DNA from 2 places in the Limosilactobacillus albertensis genome. Region 2 is predicted to be linked to the other one. Evidence: riboswitches for the same ligand, from Rfam matches in the RefSeq annotation. Region 2 holds a riboswitch; the other holds the start of a gene.
What was found. Region 2 has a riboswitch for lysine ahead of lysA (diaminopimelate decarboxylase). Riboswitches for the same ligand answer to the same signal wherever they lie in the genome.
Positions count from the first base shown of each region.

Region 1: another riboswitch for lysine. It lies ahead of H5S41_RS07025 (amino acid permease); the one in region 2 lies ahead of lysA (diaminopimelate decarboxylase).

Region 1 is NZ_JACIVD010000065.1:79,905-88,467, reverse strand. It holds gene H5S41_RS07060 (hypothetical protein) at 1-367, shown strand, start outside; tRNA gene H5S41_RS07055 (tRNA-Pro) at 448-521, opposite strand; tRNA gene H5S41_RS07050 (tRNA-Arg) at 567-640, opposite strand; tRNA gene H5S41_RS07045 (tRNA-Gly) at 646-717, opposite strand; tRNA gene H5S41_RS07040 (tRNA-Leu) at 806-888, opposite strand; tRNA gene H5S41_RS07035 (tRNA-Val) at 897-969, opposite strand; gene H5S41_RS07030 (deoxynucleoside kinase) at 1,035-1,676, opposite strand; gene H5S41_RS07025 (amino acid permease) at 1,782-3,257, opposite strand; lysine riboswitch at 3,378-3,553, opposite strand; gene H5S41_RS07020 (GNAT family N-acetyltransferase) at 3,591-4,046, opposite strand; gene H5S41_RS07015 (phosphatase PAP2 family protein) at 4,130-4,804, opposite strand; gene H5S41_RS07010 (threonine/serine exporter family protein) at 4,860-5,333, opposite strand; gene H5S41_RS07005 (threonine/serine exporter family protein) at 5,345-6,100, opposite strand; gene H5S41_RS07000 (cold-shock protein) at 6,200-6,400, opposite strand; gene H5S41_RS06995 (metal-dependent transcriptional regulator) at 6,547-7,215, opposite strand; gene H5S41_RS06990 (cation diffusion facilitator family transporter) at 7,400-8,323, shown strand; gene H5S41_RS06985 (VIT1/CCC1 transporter family protein) at 8,426-8,563, opposite strand, start outside.
Region 2 is NZ_JACIVD010000062.1:33,698-42,260, reverse strand. It holds gene H5S41_RS05680 (aspartate-semialdehyde dehydrogenase) at 1-411, opposite strand, end outside; gene H5S41_RS05675 (aminotransferase class I/II-fold pyridoxal phosphate-dependent enzyme) at 431-1,615, opposite strand; gene dapB (4-hydroxy-tetrahydrodipicolinate reductase) at 1,628-2,407, opposite strand; gene dapA (4-hydroxy-tetrahydrodipicolinate synthase) at 2,411-3,334, opposite strand; gene H5S41_RS05660 (N-acetyldiaminopimelate deacetylase) at 3,361-4,506, opposite strand; gene dapD (2,3,4,5-tetrahydropyridine-2,6-dicarboxylate N-acetyltransferase) at 4,520-5,230, opposite strand; gene lysA (diaminopimelate decarboxylase) at 5,266-6,576, opposite strand; lysine riboswitch at 6,672-6,851, opposite strand; gene H5S41_RS05645 (aspartate kinase) at 7,057-8,415, shown strand; gene dapF (diaminopimelate epimerase) at 8,426-8,563, shown strand, end outside.

The DNA of each region.
Region 1 (8,563 bases), on a different contig from region 2:
AGGATACAAAGTCGAATATTTTGGAGATGTTCGAGAAGGTTTTAATCCACAAATCCAAAGAAAAAACATCGCTCAGAATAACGACCTTCTGAGTATCTCAAATACCCTTGCAGAATATTATCCTAACGCAAGTGACGCAAACTTTGATAACGAGAACATTGAAGATGATAAATTTACTATCGATTTTGAATCAGATGGTAAGATCTATAAAATCGAACGTGGTAAAGGAATGCCTGATTATTCTGAAAAACTAATTCTTAGCGAGCTAGATCGTATTCAAAGTGAAATCAAATATCATGTGTCGAAGCCATCAATTAATCTTCAATGGCTCTGGAATATGAAGTTTGAAAAGCGGTATAGTAATTAGTATCAAATTTCTAAATAACATAAATAAAAGGACTGTCATTCAACGATTTACCGTTTAATGACAGTCCTTCTTAATATAAATCGGAATTACAAGATTTGAACTTGCGACCTCTGCGTCCCGAACGCAGCGCTCTACCAAGCTGAGCTAAATTCCGAAAAAATAAGCGCAACAGCCAGACTGTCACGCTTATTATAATAAGTGCACCCAGAAGGAGTCGAACCTTCAACCTTCTGATTCGTAGTCAGACACTCTATCCAATTGCGCTATGGGTGCATATAAGCGGAAGACGGGATTCGAACCCGCGACCCCCACCATGGCAAGGTGATGTTCTACCACTGAACTACTTCCGCATGTATCTGATAAGTTATTCCCTATCAACGATTATTAATATTACACGAAAACCTCATCAATGTCAACAAGAATTTTCAAAATATTAAATGCGGATGAAGGGACTTGAACCCTTACATCAAAATGATACAAGATCCTAAATCTTGCGCGTCTGCCAATTCCGCCACATCCGCATAATGAATGGAGGATACAGGGCTCGAACCTGTGACCCCCTGCTTGTAAGGCAGATGCTCTCCCAACTGAGCTAATCCTCCATAAATAGGCTTGCTATATAAATCAGCCTATTTAATATATCATCTAAATCTTTTTTTGTCAAACTTTATTTAAGATTTAATTCAATTAATTTTTCATCGATCATTGTTAATACTTTTTTAGCGGCAACAGGATCCTCGACAAAATCATATTTATCGCCATCAATCATCATCTTGGGACTCTCATTATAATTCTCATACCATTGAATGTAGCGTTCATTTAAATTTTTATAGTATGAATATAATGACGGATCATTTGCAATTTGTTCAAACGAGCGTCCCCGCTTTTTGATCCGTTCAAGCATGGTCTCAAATGATACTCTAATCGTAATCAATAAGTTAGGGGCTTTTTGATGTGGTTGCTCCGGTAATTCCTCCATCATATTGCCTAATAATGAAGAATAAATATTTGACTCAGTCTCAGTTGCCCGGCCCATATCCGCATTTAACTTAAATAACAATGCATCTTCAAAGATTGAGCGATCTAAGACATTTAAGTCATTAGAATATGAACTTTTAATTTCATCAAGGCGTTTATTTAAAAAGTAGATTTGTAGTAGAAATCCATACTTTTTAGGATCCTTATAAAAGAGCGGCAAAATTTTATTATCATCAACAGATTCATAAAATGCCTGACTATTAAGATGATCTGCCAATATTTTTGTCAAACTAGTCTTTCCTGCACCAATTGTACCGGCTAAAGCAATCATTTATTTTTCCCCCTGTTTACAATTTAAAAAGTCACGAACACAATTCTAACATTTAAAATAAAAAGGAGCGAGTATCAAGTAAATTTTCTCGCTCTTTAATGCTTATTAATCTTCTTTCGGTTCGTAAGATTCACCCTTTGTCCGCCGTGATAAATCAACTTTTTCAAGCGGAATTAAGTGCGTTTTATACCGAATTTTATAATATAAGAACAGAATTAGAAATAGTGGAATTCCCATATACGTGATTAAAATATTTTGCCAGTCCATCTTTACAAAGGCATCAATATTTTGACCACAAATAACGACGATACATAATACAAGGGCAAATACTGGACCAAACGGGAAGCCAGTTGCATGATACTTCAATTCGGATAGTGTATGTCCTTGTTTTAAGAATGCTTTTCTAAAACGATAGTGCGAAATTGCGATTCCTAACCAGGCAATGAATCCGCATAGTCCAGATGCACCGATTAAGTAGTTATATGCTTTAGGACCAATAAATTGCGTTGCATAAGCTGCTAACGACACAACCATTGTACCAAGCAAAGCATAAATTGGAATTCCCCGACGATTTACATAACCAAAAATTCGCCATGCATATCCTTCACGAGCCTGTGAATAAAGCATCCGCGTTGAAGCGTATAGTCCAGAATTAGCAGCTGAAATTACTGCTGTTAAGATAACGGCATTCATTACACTAGCTGCAAAAGCTAATCCCGCACGCTTGAAGACAATTGTGAATGGACTCATCGTGATGTTTGAAACATCTTGATTTAATAAATTCTTGTCAGTATAAGGCAAAATACATGCAATAACAAAGATCGCAAAAATATAGAAAAGCAAAATCCGCCAGAATGTTGAATGGATCGCCTTTGAAACAGATTTTTCTGGGGTAGCTGCTTCTCCAGCAGTGATACCGACTAATTCTGTTCCCTGGAACGAGAATCCAGCAACTAAGAAAACACTAATAATTGCCGGTACTCCGCCAACGAAAGGCGCTTGCTTATAATGGAAATTACTTAAGCCGACTGGGCGGCCACCCATAATTCCTAAAATAATTGCAACTCCCACAATTAAAAATACAACAACTGTAATAACCTTAATTAGGGCAAGCCAAAACTCGGTTTCACCATATGAACGCACTGACAAATAATTAATCAAGAAAATCAGTACCATTACGGTCAAACTAAAAATCCAGCCTGGAACATTAGGGAGCCAATAGTTCATTACAATTCCCGCAGTCGTTACGTCAACAGGAATTGTAATTGCCCAGTTAAACCAATAGTTCCAACCAAGAGCAAAACCTAATGCGGGATCAACGAATTTTGTTGAATAAGCTGAAAACGATCCGGTTAATGGCATATATGTTGCCATTTCACCTAAACTCGTCATTAGGAAATAAACCATGATCCCCATAATTCCGTATGCCACTAATGCTCCACCTGGTCCCGCTGTTGAAATAGCGGATCCACTAGCGATAAAAAGTCCGGTACCAATTGTCCCACCAAGGGCAATCATCGATAAGTGACGTGTTTCCAGCGTCCTTTCCATCTGCCCTGTCGACTTAGCTCCATCTGCCATAAATATTTCCTCCAAATTTGTGTGCTAACGTCATCATTTTCGAAGAGGATAAATTAAAAGAGCCTTCTGATCGGCAACCCTACCAGAAGACCCAACTTGAATACCTAGAATTGTTGAATCAATTTAGGAAGCGCCCCGCAACTTTCTGCGACAGTCCATAGCCTATTATGACTATGTCCCAACAGCTACCAAAAATAAGTTAGGTAGTGTTTCGGCATATTTCCCTTTCACCAATGCTACGATGCTTATTCATCTAACACAAGCTACTAATAAAATATGCAACCTCTTCATCGAATGAAATTATACCCTACTCAAATAAAAATGCAAGTCTGATTATTTAACAATATATTGCCATAAGTCATCATGTTCATAAGTAAAGCCACATTTTATAAGCACTCGTTGAGACCGAAAATTGCTCTTTTTACACTCTGCATGAATGATGATTTTAGAAGGCAAGGATGAAATAACTTTGCGAAGTGCAAATGTCATTATTCCCTTGTTCCACTGGTTACGCTGCAAAAGATAGCCCAATTCATAATGGCGAAGAAGACGTTTCCCTTCATCCCCATACCAATTGCTTAGCATAATCATTCCGATTACCTTCTTATTCAGTTTTACCACCACAATATGATTTTGCTGAATAAATACCTTAATGGCTAAAACACGATTTTCTCTTTGCTTTGGCAGCATCAAGCCCACTGTTTGAACCAATTTTTCATCGGCGAGCAGATCAACAATTCCATCTAAATCATCCCTGCTTCTTACTGGTTCAACTGTAATTTTGTTCATCTGTTTTCTCCTATTTCCCGGGAAATTTTCAAGAAAAAAGAGGGATAATTCTAAAAAATTTAGATTTCCCTCATTATTTGTTATTAAATTTCAACGCTACGTAAAAGCGGGATACGTTGTAACCGGGGAGCCCAGGCTACGTAAAGCCATTCAGCTACTTGCAGCCAAGCATATGCTAACAACATAGCACCAACCGTATCGAAAGGCCAGTGAGCATATAAGTATACTCGAGATACTGCTAAGAAGAAAACAGCAAAAATTAATAAAATTTGTAAAATTTCCCGAACAGAAGCCTTTTGGATAAGCGGAATAACTACTAAGAACAAGATTGCTACTACTAAGAAGAATCCTAAAGTATGTCCGCTCGGAAAACTATACCCATCATCTGCTGGTAAGTGTTGGGCTGGGCGAACACGCTTAACAATATGCTTAACAACCGTTCCTAACACGTCACCGCCAAAGATCGTTCCAAGCGACCACAGTGCTGGAATCCGATACCCTTTCAACCATAAAATACCGGCAATGATGAATACCCATATTAAATCTAGAACAGGTTTAGCAAGAAAAGATAGCAACGTCATTAATGCATGGAACCAGCCAATCCCTTCAAGGCGCTGACTAGTAAATAGCGATTGTAAAACTGCATCGATCATCGTTACCACTGATGAATTAAACATAATTAATAGCATTAAAGCAATAAAGAAACCACCGCTTAAGGCGAAACGCCACCATCGATGATTATCACGTTCAATAAACATAATTAAGGATTCTCCTAACTTAAATTAATCAATCAGAAATGAGTATACCACACTGTCAAAAAATCCACCGTGACTTTTTTATTAAATATTTGCGAAAGTATATATAAACTCGATTCAAAAGCTCCCCTATTCCAAAGCCAAGAGTAATCGCCCCCACAATTACTACTACTTGATAGAAATAAACAGTAACAAGGTGATAATTGCCTATTGCAAAGTTTCGAACTACTTTATAAGCCTGTCCTCCTGGCACAAATGGAACTAATGCCGGAACATTAAAAACGATGATAGGCATTCTTTTTCGTCGCGCAGCAATTTGGCTGCACACCGAGATCAAAATTGCTGCAACTAAATTACTAAAGGCAAGTCCGACACCACTATAATAATACATAACCCAATAAACAACCCAAACACCACCACCAATAATTCCCGCTGTATTGTAAGCTTTACGCGGAATGTTTAGGAGAATGCCGAAACATACTGTTGATACATAACATAAGAGAAATTGTAATAATAAGTTACCCCAATTCATCTGTCATCCTCCTAATTAAAGTGCAAGACAATTACAATTGCGCTTCCAATTGATACCGCCGTTAGAATTGCTTCAATTCCTCTCGTCGGCCCGCTAATTAAATTACCAGAAACGAGGTCACGAGCAGCGTTAGTTAACGGGACTCCTGGTACAAGCGGCATTACTGCACCAATGATAATATCATTAATATTATTAGCAAGACGGAATTTAACGAAAAGCACTGCTAGTATTCCGATTATTAGTGAAGAACAAAATTCTCCGAGATACTGGATCTTGAATTTTCGCAGTAAATACGAAAAAGCCCCGTAGCCAATGCCACCAGCAATAAATCCTGCCCATGAATCAGCCATATTCCCGGTAAAGACAATCATTAACGCCCCACTTAGAATAGCAGCAGCAAATGATTCATACCAGTTTTGCCATTTGGGCGATGTTTGACGATCAATCTTTTTTAATTTAGCAAATGCTTGTGGAACATCGATTTTTCGCCGGGCTAATTCACGAGAAACTTCATTTACATCTGCAATCTTACTTAGGTTATTTTTTCGGTGACGAATAGTAATCACTTGAGCGTGTGGTTCATTGATTGTGCCGACCACGATTCCTGTAACGGTTGTAAATGCTTGGAAGCCTTGCAATCCTGCATTCTTTGCCATTCGGGACAACGTATCATTAACACGTTCCATATTAGATCCATTTTCAATTAATAGTCTTCCCGCTAGTAGACACATTTTTAACGCCAATGCCTGTCGTCGCTTTGTCAACATTACTATTCGCCTTCTTTAACTAAAAGATACTCCCTATTATCCACCCTTTATATCTCTACCTCAATAAAAAAACGACTGGAAAATTCCAGCCGCTCTTTTCTAGTCTTTAACAACATTTGCTGCTTGAAGACCACGTTCGCCTTCTTCAACATCAAATGTAACATGTTGTCCTTCATTTAATGACTTAAAACCATCGCCTTGAATTGCGGAGAAGTGGACAAACACGTCATCCCCGCTTTCACGAGTAATAAAGCCATAACCCTTATCGTCATTAAACCATTTAACAGTTCCTTGTTCCATCTTGGAAAATCCTCCTGTGCATTACGCACTGTAAATATAATTTGTAATTCATCTCAGGTGAAGAGATCCATTTGCAATGAAACAACCGAACCAACCGCACTTAAAAAAACTACATGAATCATTGTATCATATAAGTAAAAATTTACCTAATCTTTATTTACATTATCTGGTTCAATAAAGATATTATGTGATGCCTTATATGAAACATTGATTTCCTTATCATCATTTTCCTTACGAATAACAATCGGTCCTTCAAATGGTTCATGACGGACGACAATCACTTGTTCTTGTGGACGCAATCCTAATTCCTCTAAGTAAGTTAATAACTCATGATTATCTAAGAAGCGTTCCAATTCAACTTTCTCGCCATCATTAGCATCTGCCAGTAAACGATGTGTCACATCTGGAAACTTACCATTAGCTGATGGAATCACACCACCATGAGGACAATGATCAGGATGCTGGAGAAAAGTATCTAGCGCAGTTGCAAGCCGATCACTTGTCTGGTGTTCAAGGATTTCTGCTTCTGAATGAACATCTGCGAAATTATAATGAAGCTTATCCACTAAAAATGTTTCCCATAAACGATGCTTACGAACAAGTTCTGCAGCGTACTTCTGTCCTTTTTCGGTTAGAGAAATACCAGCATACGGTTCATGAACAACCAGCCCTTCGTCAGCCAACTTAGAAATCATCTCGGTTACTGATCCAGCGGCAATTCCTAGTCCAAGGGAAATCTCTTTATTAGAAACTTTTTTATGACTACCGCCTAATTCAAAAATGATTTTGAGGTAGTCTTCCTTCATTGGAGTCAATCTGTTTCACCTCTGGGTATTAAAATTTGGCCTACGATCGGTCACTATATGTTTTTTTATATATTAACATTGAACCCAAATTGATTATATCATATTATTAAAAGTGTAGTTTGGAAAGCCTAACTTTTTTGTTATCAGCTTTTTACAAACCCGCAATTGATCTTTACGGAGGAGTAGTTAATTTATGGACGAAAAAGTAACGGGGAAACGCTTTTTAGCGGTTACCCTCCTAAATGTAATAATTACAATTGTTGAGATTATTGGAGGTATTTTTTCTGGAAGTTTAGCCTTACTATCAGATGCTTTCCATAACCTAGGAGACTCGCTTTCCATCGTGCTAGGTTACTTTGCTCAGCATATTGGCGGACATCCGGAAAACCGCCAACGAACATATGGCTATCGGCGAGCTGAGATTTTATCAGCATTAACTAACAGTATTTTCTTAATAGTCATCTCGATCTTTTTAATCATCGAGGCAATTAAACGGTTAGAGCATCCCCAGCATATTAATGGGGGGATCATGTTAACAGTTGCTGTAATCGGTCTTCTAGCAAACTTTATTTCAGCAGCCCTTTTACATGCCGGAAGCGAAGATAGCTTAAATGTTAAAGCTACATACCTACACATCCTAAGCGATGCATTATCCTCAGTTGCAATTATCATCGGGGGAATTATTCTTACATTTGTTAACATCCCCTGGCTTGACCCAGCCCTAACAATCGGGGTTGCCCTTTATATTGTATATGAAGCTTGGCCAATCATTACTCAGACTATCAAAATCCTCATGCAATCATCACCAGATCTGGATTATGATGCTATCGAACATGACCTTAAGCAAATTGACGGCGTTACCGCAGTACACCATGTCCATGCATGGATGATTGATGAACACCGGATTATTTTCTCTGCCCACCTTAATTGTGATGATCTTCCCCTTAGCCAGGTCGAACGGATTTATAGTCAGGTTGAAAAAATTTTGCATGAAAAATATAATATCTGCCACGTAACTATTCAGGCAGAATACCATCGGGGAAAAGATGAAGAATTATTTAATACCCCCGTTGACGAAAAGAACGTTATCAATAACGATTTCCAAAATAATAACTAACTACGAAAAAACGACCAAAATCGGCGAAAAACTGATTTTGGTCGTTTTCTTTACTACCAGCTATCGGGCTGCTTCGTTAATGTTTTAGAGGCGAACTACTATCTAAAATAGTTTTCCGACTCCATAGTGAATTGTAATGGTGATCAACCCAATAATAATATTTCGAATTACCGCTACCTTAACAAGTCCATTACCAAGCTTAGAACTAATATATCCTGTCAATGCACTCGTCAATGCAAC
Region 2 (8,563 bases):
CACCACCATTTGAATTGTAGAGCAGTTAGGGTTAGCAACAATTCCATGATGATCTTTTAATGCTTCCTCATTTACTTCAGGAACTACTAGCGGTACATCTGGTTCCATTCGGAATGCACTGGTATTATCAACACAAACAGCACCACGCTTAACAGCTTCTGGCAGAAACTTCTTCGATACGGATCCACCAGCTGACGAAAGGACAATATCAACCCCATCAAAGGAAGCAGGAGTTGTTTCTTCAACCGTAACTGGTTGTCCTTTGAATGATAATTGCTTGCCTGCTGACTTAGCTGATGCCAGTAATTTAACATTCTTTACCGGGATCGTTGATTGTTCTAATTGTTGAATCATCCGTGTTCCAACCGCACCAGTAGCACCTAAAATTGCAACATTATATTCCTTACTCATCTTAGTTCCTTCTTTCAACCTATGCTAAATTATCCATAAAATTTTGTAGCCGTTCAATCGCTGTATCGATAACAGTATCTGCCGCAGCATATGATAAGCGAATATGTCCTTCGCCGCCAGGGCCAAATGCATTTCCCGGAATTACGCCAACCTTAGCTTCATGTGCTAGTTTACGAGCAAAGGCCATGTCATCATCCCCAAATTCAGCGGGAATTTTAGCAAAAATATAGAATGCTCCATCGGGCAGGGCAATTTCAAATCCCATTTTACGCATTGCTGTAGCAAGTTTATCGCGCCGTTGCCGATATACTTGTTTGAATTCTTGCGGGTCATCTTCACCATTTTCAAGAGCTTCAATCGCAGCGGCCTGAGCAGTATCGTTTGGTGCCGTTACCATAAATGAATGCATTTTTGACATTGCCGCAATAAATTCTGCTGGTGCCGCTACATACCCTAACCGATAGCCAGTCATGGCATGTGACTTTGATAAACCACTAATTAAAATAGTTTGTTCTGGCAAAAGCGTTGCAAGTGAGTAGAAAGGATGATCATACATCAATGAACTATAAATTTCATCAACAATTGCATAAATATGATGTTTCTTAATCACCCTTGCTAATGCTCTTAACTCATCTTCTGTATAGGACCGCCCAGTTGGGTTATTAGGATAGTTTAAAAGGACTGCTTTTACTGCGGAGCCTTCTTTGGTTAAAACTTCTTCTAACCGGTCAGCAGACAGTAAGAACCCATCGTCAGCAGTATTTACTTTAACAGGTTCTGCCCCCGTCAAAGAAACACTGGGAAAATACAATGAAAAGGCCGGGGTCGGAATAATTACCTTATCACCAGAATTTAACATCGCAAAAGTCGTGGCTGTTACCGCTTCTGTTGCCCCAATTGTCACTACAATTTCTGTAGCGGGATCATAATGAATGTGCCGACTTTGCTCAAGATACTTGCTAATTGCCTGCCGTAATTCAATTTTCCCTTTACTTGCTGAGTAATGCGAATCGTCATTTTGAATACTATTGATTGCTGCTTCTTTAACATGCGCTGGAACTGCAAAGTCCGGTTCGCCCAGAGTCAGTTTTACTAAGCCCGGAATAGCAGAAATCTCTTCGTCAAAAGCACGAATCTGCGCAGGCGGAACAGCAGCCAGACGGTCATTAATGGTTGTTTTTAACTCGGCATCGAGCTTTGGCATTTCTTCACCCTCTTATAAAATATTTTCTAAGCCAATTACTAATTCGGATAAATCATCAATTTTTTCAAGTGCGACTTTAACCCCATTCATGAATGATTGACGGTCAAATGAATCTTGACGGATTGTTAATGCTTCTCCATCACCGCCAAAAAGGACTTGTTCATGAGCAATATAACCAGGCAACCGCACAGCGTGGATCTTAATACCATGATAATCACCACCGCGTGCGCCAGAAAGACTTTCTGTTTCAGCCGGATTTGTTTCATGGACGGGCCGAACCTGATCGATTAATTTTGCAGTACTTAATGCGGTTCCAGACGGTGCATCCTTTTTATCACCATGATGCATTTCAATAATTTCAACATCAGGGAAATATTTTGCAGCCTCTTGAGCAAATTTCATAAGAAGGACCGCTGACATTCCAAAATTAGCAGCAATTAATCCGCCCAGATGTTTCTCCTTACTGAGGGTTACTAGTTCTGCTTGCTGCTCATCAGTCAATCCTGTCGTCCCCACAATTGGTTTCATCTCATGTTCAATTGCAAATTTAACATTTGAATAAACCGCATCCGGTAACGTGAAATCAATCCAAATATCAGCAACCCCTTCTTCAATCTCAGATAAGCGCTGGTAAGGATGAACAGATGAAGCAAGGTGATATTCAGCCATGTTTTCGCGCGTTAAATGTGGTGCAAGCGCTGCAGTAATTTCAAATCCTTCAAGTGAATTAACAAGGTCAACAGCTTTTTGCCCCATTGCACCGGTCGCACCAGCAATTAAAACTTTTTTCATTATCTATTCCCCCAAGTTTAATGGTAAGTTCTTTGTTGTTAACGAATTAGCAGGTAATGATAACGCATCTTCTAGCTCCCGTTTTTCATCTTCATTTAATGGTAGGATTGGTAAACGACAACTACCAGTACTAAAGCCCTGAGCATTCAAAACTGCCTTAACCGGTGATGGTGACGGGAACATAAATAGGGCGGCCATCCGTGGCGTTAACCACCGTTGTAGTTTTCCAGCAGTTTGGTAGTCACCCTTGTATAGGGCATCGTACATCTGCCGCATTTGGTCAATGTAAGCATGAGAAGCAACCGAAATCACTCCATCTCCTCCTAAAACGCGCGCAGTTAACGCTTGAGCATCTTCACCAGTAAAGACGGCAAAGTTAGGATCGCGGTGTTCAACGATATATTCAAGCTCTTCTAAAGATGCACATTGCTTTACAGCGGCAATATTCGAATGGTGAGATAATTTAACAATGGTTTCTTGAGTCATTTTTACACCGGTTCGTCCAGGAATATTATAAATAACAATTGGCAGATCAACATTGTCAGCAACCGTCGTAAAATGAGCTTCCATTCCTCGTTGGTTAGGCTTGTTATAAGGAGGAACAACTACAAGCGCATAGTCAATTCCATCAATTTGAGCAACTTCATTAGTAAAAGAAATCGTTTCTTTGGTGTTATTACTTCCTGTTCCCGCAATCACCGGAACGCGGCCATTAATTATCTTTCCAAAGTGCTTATAAAGCTCAATCTTTTCATCATGGCTTAATTCAGGGGTTTCACCAGTCGTTCCGCCAATAACAAAGCCATTACTGCCATGCTCAATTAAGTAATTTGTCAACCGTTCCAAACTAGCATAGTCAATTTCTCCTTCCTTATCAAAAGGAGTGACGATTGCTGTCATTAAGTCTGCCTTTTCTAATAATGTCATTTTATTTCCTCCATTATACTTAACCATTAATTCTGCATCCGATATTCGAGAAAACCGGTAATTGCATCAACACCGCGTTTAATAGCAGCCTCATTCGGCGTAAGAGTAGCTGAATGCAATTGCGAATTATCTTCAACACCAAGCCAAAACATGGTTCCTGGGAATTTAGCTAATAAATAACCAAAATCTTCGCCGGTCATTGCCGGTTCAGTTTCAATAAAATTAACTGCTGATGTTGTTTTCATATATTGGATAAATCGTTTTGTTAATTCAGGATTATTCTCAACTGGCCAATAACCACCTTGGTTTAACTCAAGCTCAACATCCATATTAAAGCTGCGGCCAATTCCTTCACATAAATCTTTTAACCGTTGATCAATTGTTTCAATCATTGTTTGGGTTAATCCCCGAATTGTTCCTTCAATTCGCGTATGCCCGGCAATTACATTCCGAATTGTTCCACCGTCAATTTTACCAAGTGTGATAACACCGCTTTGAATTGGATCAATGCTTCGCGAAATTACTGTTTGGACTTGGAGAATCAATGCAGCAGCAGCAACAACCGTATCATTAGCATCTTGAGGATAAGCGGCATGACCGCCCTTACCATTAAGATCAATGTTCACTTCAGTGGTTCCCGCAAACAATGTTCCCATCCGACAACCAATTGCACCAGCTGGCAAATCAGGATTATCGTGTAAACCATAAAATTCATCAGGACACCATTTACCACTAAACAGGCCAAGTTCATATGCCCGCTTACCACCATTTTCACTTTCCTCTGCTGGTTGGAAGAAAAATAGCAAATTATCTTGTGGTTGATGCTCACTAAAGTAATTTAATACGCCAAGAGCAACTGTCATATGAATATCATGCCCACACGCGTGCATTACACCTGGATGGGTTGAAGAATATGGTAAGCCGGTCTGCTCTTTAACAGGCAAGGCATCAATATCTGTACGATAACCAATTGTGCGTTGGGGATTCTGACCATGAACAAGGACCATTAATGCTGTTGGTAATTCTTCAGGAGTCCGAACTTCTAAAAATTCATGGTTAAAGTTAGCAATTGTATCAGCCAAGTATTGATGAGTTTCAAATTCCTGTAAAGCCAGTTCGGGGATTTGGTGAAGGTGGCGACGAATATGAATTAACTCTTCTTCTGTTAGCATACCCAATCTCCTCCTAAAGTTTCCGCAAATCGTCCTCTAATTCTGTCTTGCCAGCAGTCTGATCATCAACATTCTTAATGAATTTAGCTGGTACACCAGCAACCATTGTATGAGGGGCAACATCATGAGTTACAATCGCACCAGCGGCAATTACGGCCCCTTCACCAACATGAACTCCTTCGATTACTACTGCATTTGCACCAATCATTACATTGTCATCAATTCTAACTGGTTCAGCAGAAGCGGGTTCAACAACTCCGGCTAAAACTGTTCCAGCACCGATATGACAATGACGGCCGACAATTGCTCGACCCCCAAGGACTGCTCCCATATCAATCATCGAATCAGCACCAATTTCAGCACCAATATTAATTGTTGCCCCCATCATAATTACGGCATTATCACCAATAAGGACCTTATCCCTAATAACTGCTCCCGGTTCAATCCGCGCATTGATATTCTTAAGGTCAAGCAATGGAACCGCTGAATTTCGGGCATCATTTTCCACATGGTAAGATTCAATTGCCGAACTATATTGTTTTAATAATGGTTCAATAATGGTCCAGTCACCAAAAATAACTCCTGTACGTTGTTCAACAAATGCTTCAACTTCTGCAGGAAATTCTAAATCCTTTAAATTCCCCTTGAGATACACCTTTGCCGGAGTCTTTTTAGGAGCGTTACTAATGTAGTTAATAATTGCTTGTGCATCTAATTCAGCCATTTTATTTACCTCTTTCTTCCTTTATATATGTCTCTTTATTGTCGATATGGTTCATCTAAATGAATTAAGTCATCATAGGTTTCACGTTTAATAACAACTTGTGCTTTACCATCTTCAGCGAAAACTACTGCTGGCCGTGGATTACGATTATAATTTGAAGCCATTGAATAACCATAGGCCCCGGTATCAAGCATTGCTAAAACATCCCCCGGCTTCGTTGCTGGTAAAGCCTGATCCTGACTAAGAATATCACCTGATTCACAATACTTACCTGCTAATCGAACATGTTCGACTAGGTTTGCACGAGGATTGCTTGCTAATACTGTTTCATATTGTGCCTCGTAAAGGGCTGGCCGAATGTTATCACCCATCCCGCCATCTACTGTTACGTAAGGTCTTAATCCGGGAACAGCTTTACGTGAACCAACCGTATAAAGATTATATCCAGCCGGACCAGCAATAGAACGACCTGGTTCAATCCAAATAGCTGGCATCATAAGGTTTGTTTTCTTGATTTCATCTTTAATTGCCTTGATAATTGCTTCAACAAATTCTTCAGGAGCAAGCGGTGTATCGTCTTTTACGTAACGAATGCCAAAACCACCGCCAACGTTAATTACCGAAGCTTGATAATTAAACTTTTCTTGCCAATGAGCAGCAACTTCAACCAGCTTCTTAGCGACTCCTTTAAATCCGGCAAGCTCAAAAATTTGTGAACCAATATGAGCATGCAGGCCCTTCATCTGCATTCGTGGATTTGCAAGAACTTTTGCTAATGCTTCATCAGCCTGCCCGGATTGAAGATCAAACCCAAACTTACTGTCAACCTGCCCTGTTTGAATGTACTTATTTGTATGAGCAGAGATACCCGGAGTAATCCGAAGCATCACGTTGACCTTTGCATCACGTTCTTCTAACACATCTGTTAGTAATTCAATCTCGTGGAAGTTATCAATCATGATCGTTCCAACATGATGATCAATTGCCATTTCTAATTCTTCACGTGATTTATTATTTCCGTGAAAGCTAACATTAGCCATTGGAAAACCAGCTTTAATCGCGGTGTATAATTCACCACCAGAAACAACATCCGTGTGACCGCCCTCTGCTGCGACTACTTGATACATTGCGATTGCTGCAAAAGCTTTACTTGCATAGCTAACCGCATACTCAACATTATTTTCTTCAAAAACATGCTTGAAAGCACGAATTTGTCGGCGAATTTGTTGAACGTCATAAACAACTAACGGGGTACCATATTGATGAGCTAACTCAACTGCATCACAACCACCAATCATTAAATGACCAGCTGAATTTATTTGTTGATCAGTAATTTGTTCATTCATTTATAATTCCTCCACAAGATTTGTAGTAAAGAGGTCGCATAAAAAAATTCCACTGTTTGCGCAAACAAACAGTGGAATTCACTTTATCCATTCTGATTTGTCGATAGCGCAACGCAGGCTCCTATTGTCCTGCGACAGTCCGTAGCTTATTCAACTACGACCCAGCTACTTAATAATGCCAAATTAAGTGCTTCGGCAACTTCCCTGTTCAACTAACCTTATCGTTTGGCAAACTAAATTAGCTTACTAGTGTCGGTTGCGCCTCTTCGATTTATACATAGCTTATAAGTCTTTTATGAGAATGTCAATACTTATCATTAAATTAAAAAAATATTTTTTAATCTATTAGATGTAAATAATATTTTTTGGCTTAACTTATGCAATATAAAGACTTGCATGTCGCTATCAATATGTTAGAATTCGATTAAATTATTTTAGGGATAAATTAGCAACCCTAATCATCTCAAAGGAGTTTCAAACATGAAAGTTGTAAAATTCGGCGGCAGTTCCCTTGCAAATGGTGAAGCCTTCCAAAATGCGATTAATATTATTACTTCTGATCCGCAAAGACGGGTAATTGTTACATCTGCACCAGGGAAACGTTTTTCCGAAGATATTAAGGTCACTGATTTATTAATCAAATATGCCAATGCGGTAATAAACGACCAGGACCCAAGTAAGATCGTTGAGCAAATTCTAAACCGATACCGGGATATTGCTGACTACTTTGACTTACCAGCAGATAACCTAACGCCATTAAAAGACCGGCTGGAAGATCTGCCCCGCCAAATTTACCCTAATGATAGTTACCTTTTAGCAGCATTTAAAGCTCACGGTGAACGCTTAAATGCTCAACTAATGGCAATTATTTTACAACACCTCGGCTATGAAGCACGGTTTGTAACTCCTAGTGAAGCTGGAATTACAGTCACAGGAACCCCCAATAATGCAAGCGTTATCCCAGAAACCTATGCTAACTTAAGCCAGTTTGCATTTAATGACAGTGAACTACTGGTCTTCCCAGGTTTTTACGGCATCACCCTTGCCGGACACATTGCCACTTTTTCTCGTGGCGGTTCAGATATCACCGGCGCTATTTTAGCATGTGGTTTACACGCGTCAACTTACGAAAACTTTACCGATGTTGATGCTATTTATGCTGCCAACCCCCAAATAGTTGATAATCCACAACCAATCACGAAAATGACCTATCGTGAAATGCGTGAATTATCTTATGCCGGATTTTCCGTTTTTCACGATGAGGCATTAATTCCTGCTATTCAGGGAAATATTCCAATCAATGTACGAAATACCAACGATCCTGATAAGCCAGGAACAATGATCGTCCCTGACAAGGATTTTCAACCAAGTGATATCGTGACAGGTGTTGTAAGCGGTAAACATTTTGCTGCTTTATACCTTCACAAATACCTACTCAATAAGCAGGCCGGTTTTACCCTCCGTATTCTGCAAATTCTGGCAAAGCATAACATTTCATATGAACATATGCCTTCTGGAATAGACGACATTACGATTATTCTGGACCGAAATGCCATCAACGATCAATTGATTGATACAATTTGTAACGAAATTCAAGAAGAAATTAACCCCGACCGCTTAGAATGGATTGACAATTATGCCATCACCATGGTTGTCGGTGAAGGAATGCGCGATCGAACCGGGGTTATCTCAGATATTTTAGTTTCACTTGCTGAAAAACGGATCTCTGTTACAATGATCAATCAGGGGTCTTCACAGATTGCAATTATGATTGGGACAGACGATAACGATGCTGATGAAGCAGTCCGCGCAATTTATCACCGTTTTTTTGTAAACTAGGAGGAAGCTTATGGTGCAATTATTAAAAGTACATGGATCACAAAATACCTTTTTCATTCTTGATCAAACACAATTACAAAATCCACTTTCAGATGAAGAACTTATTAACTTCACGCAAAAAATAACCGATCCCTCAAACGGTATTCTT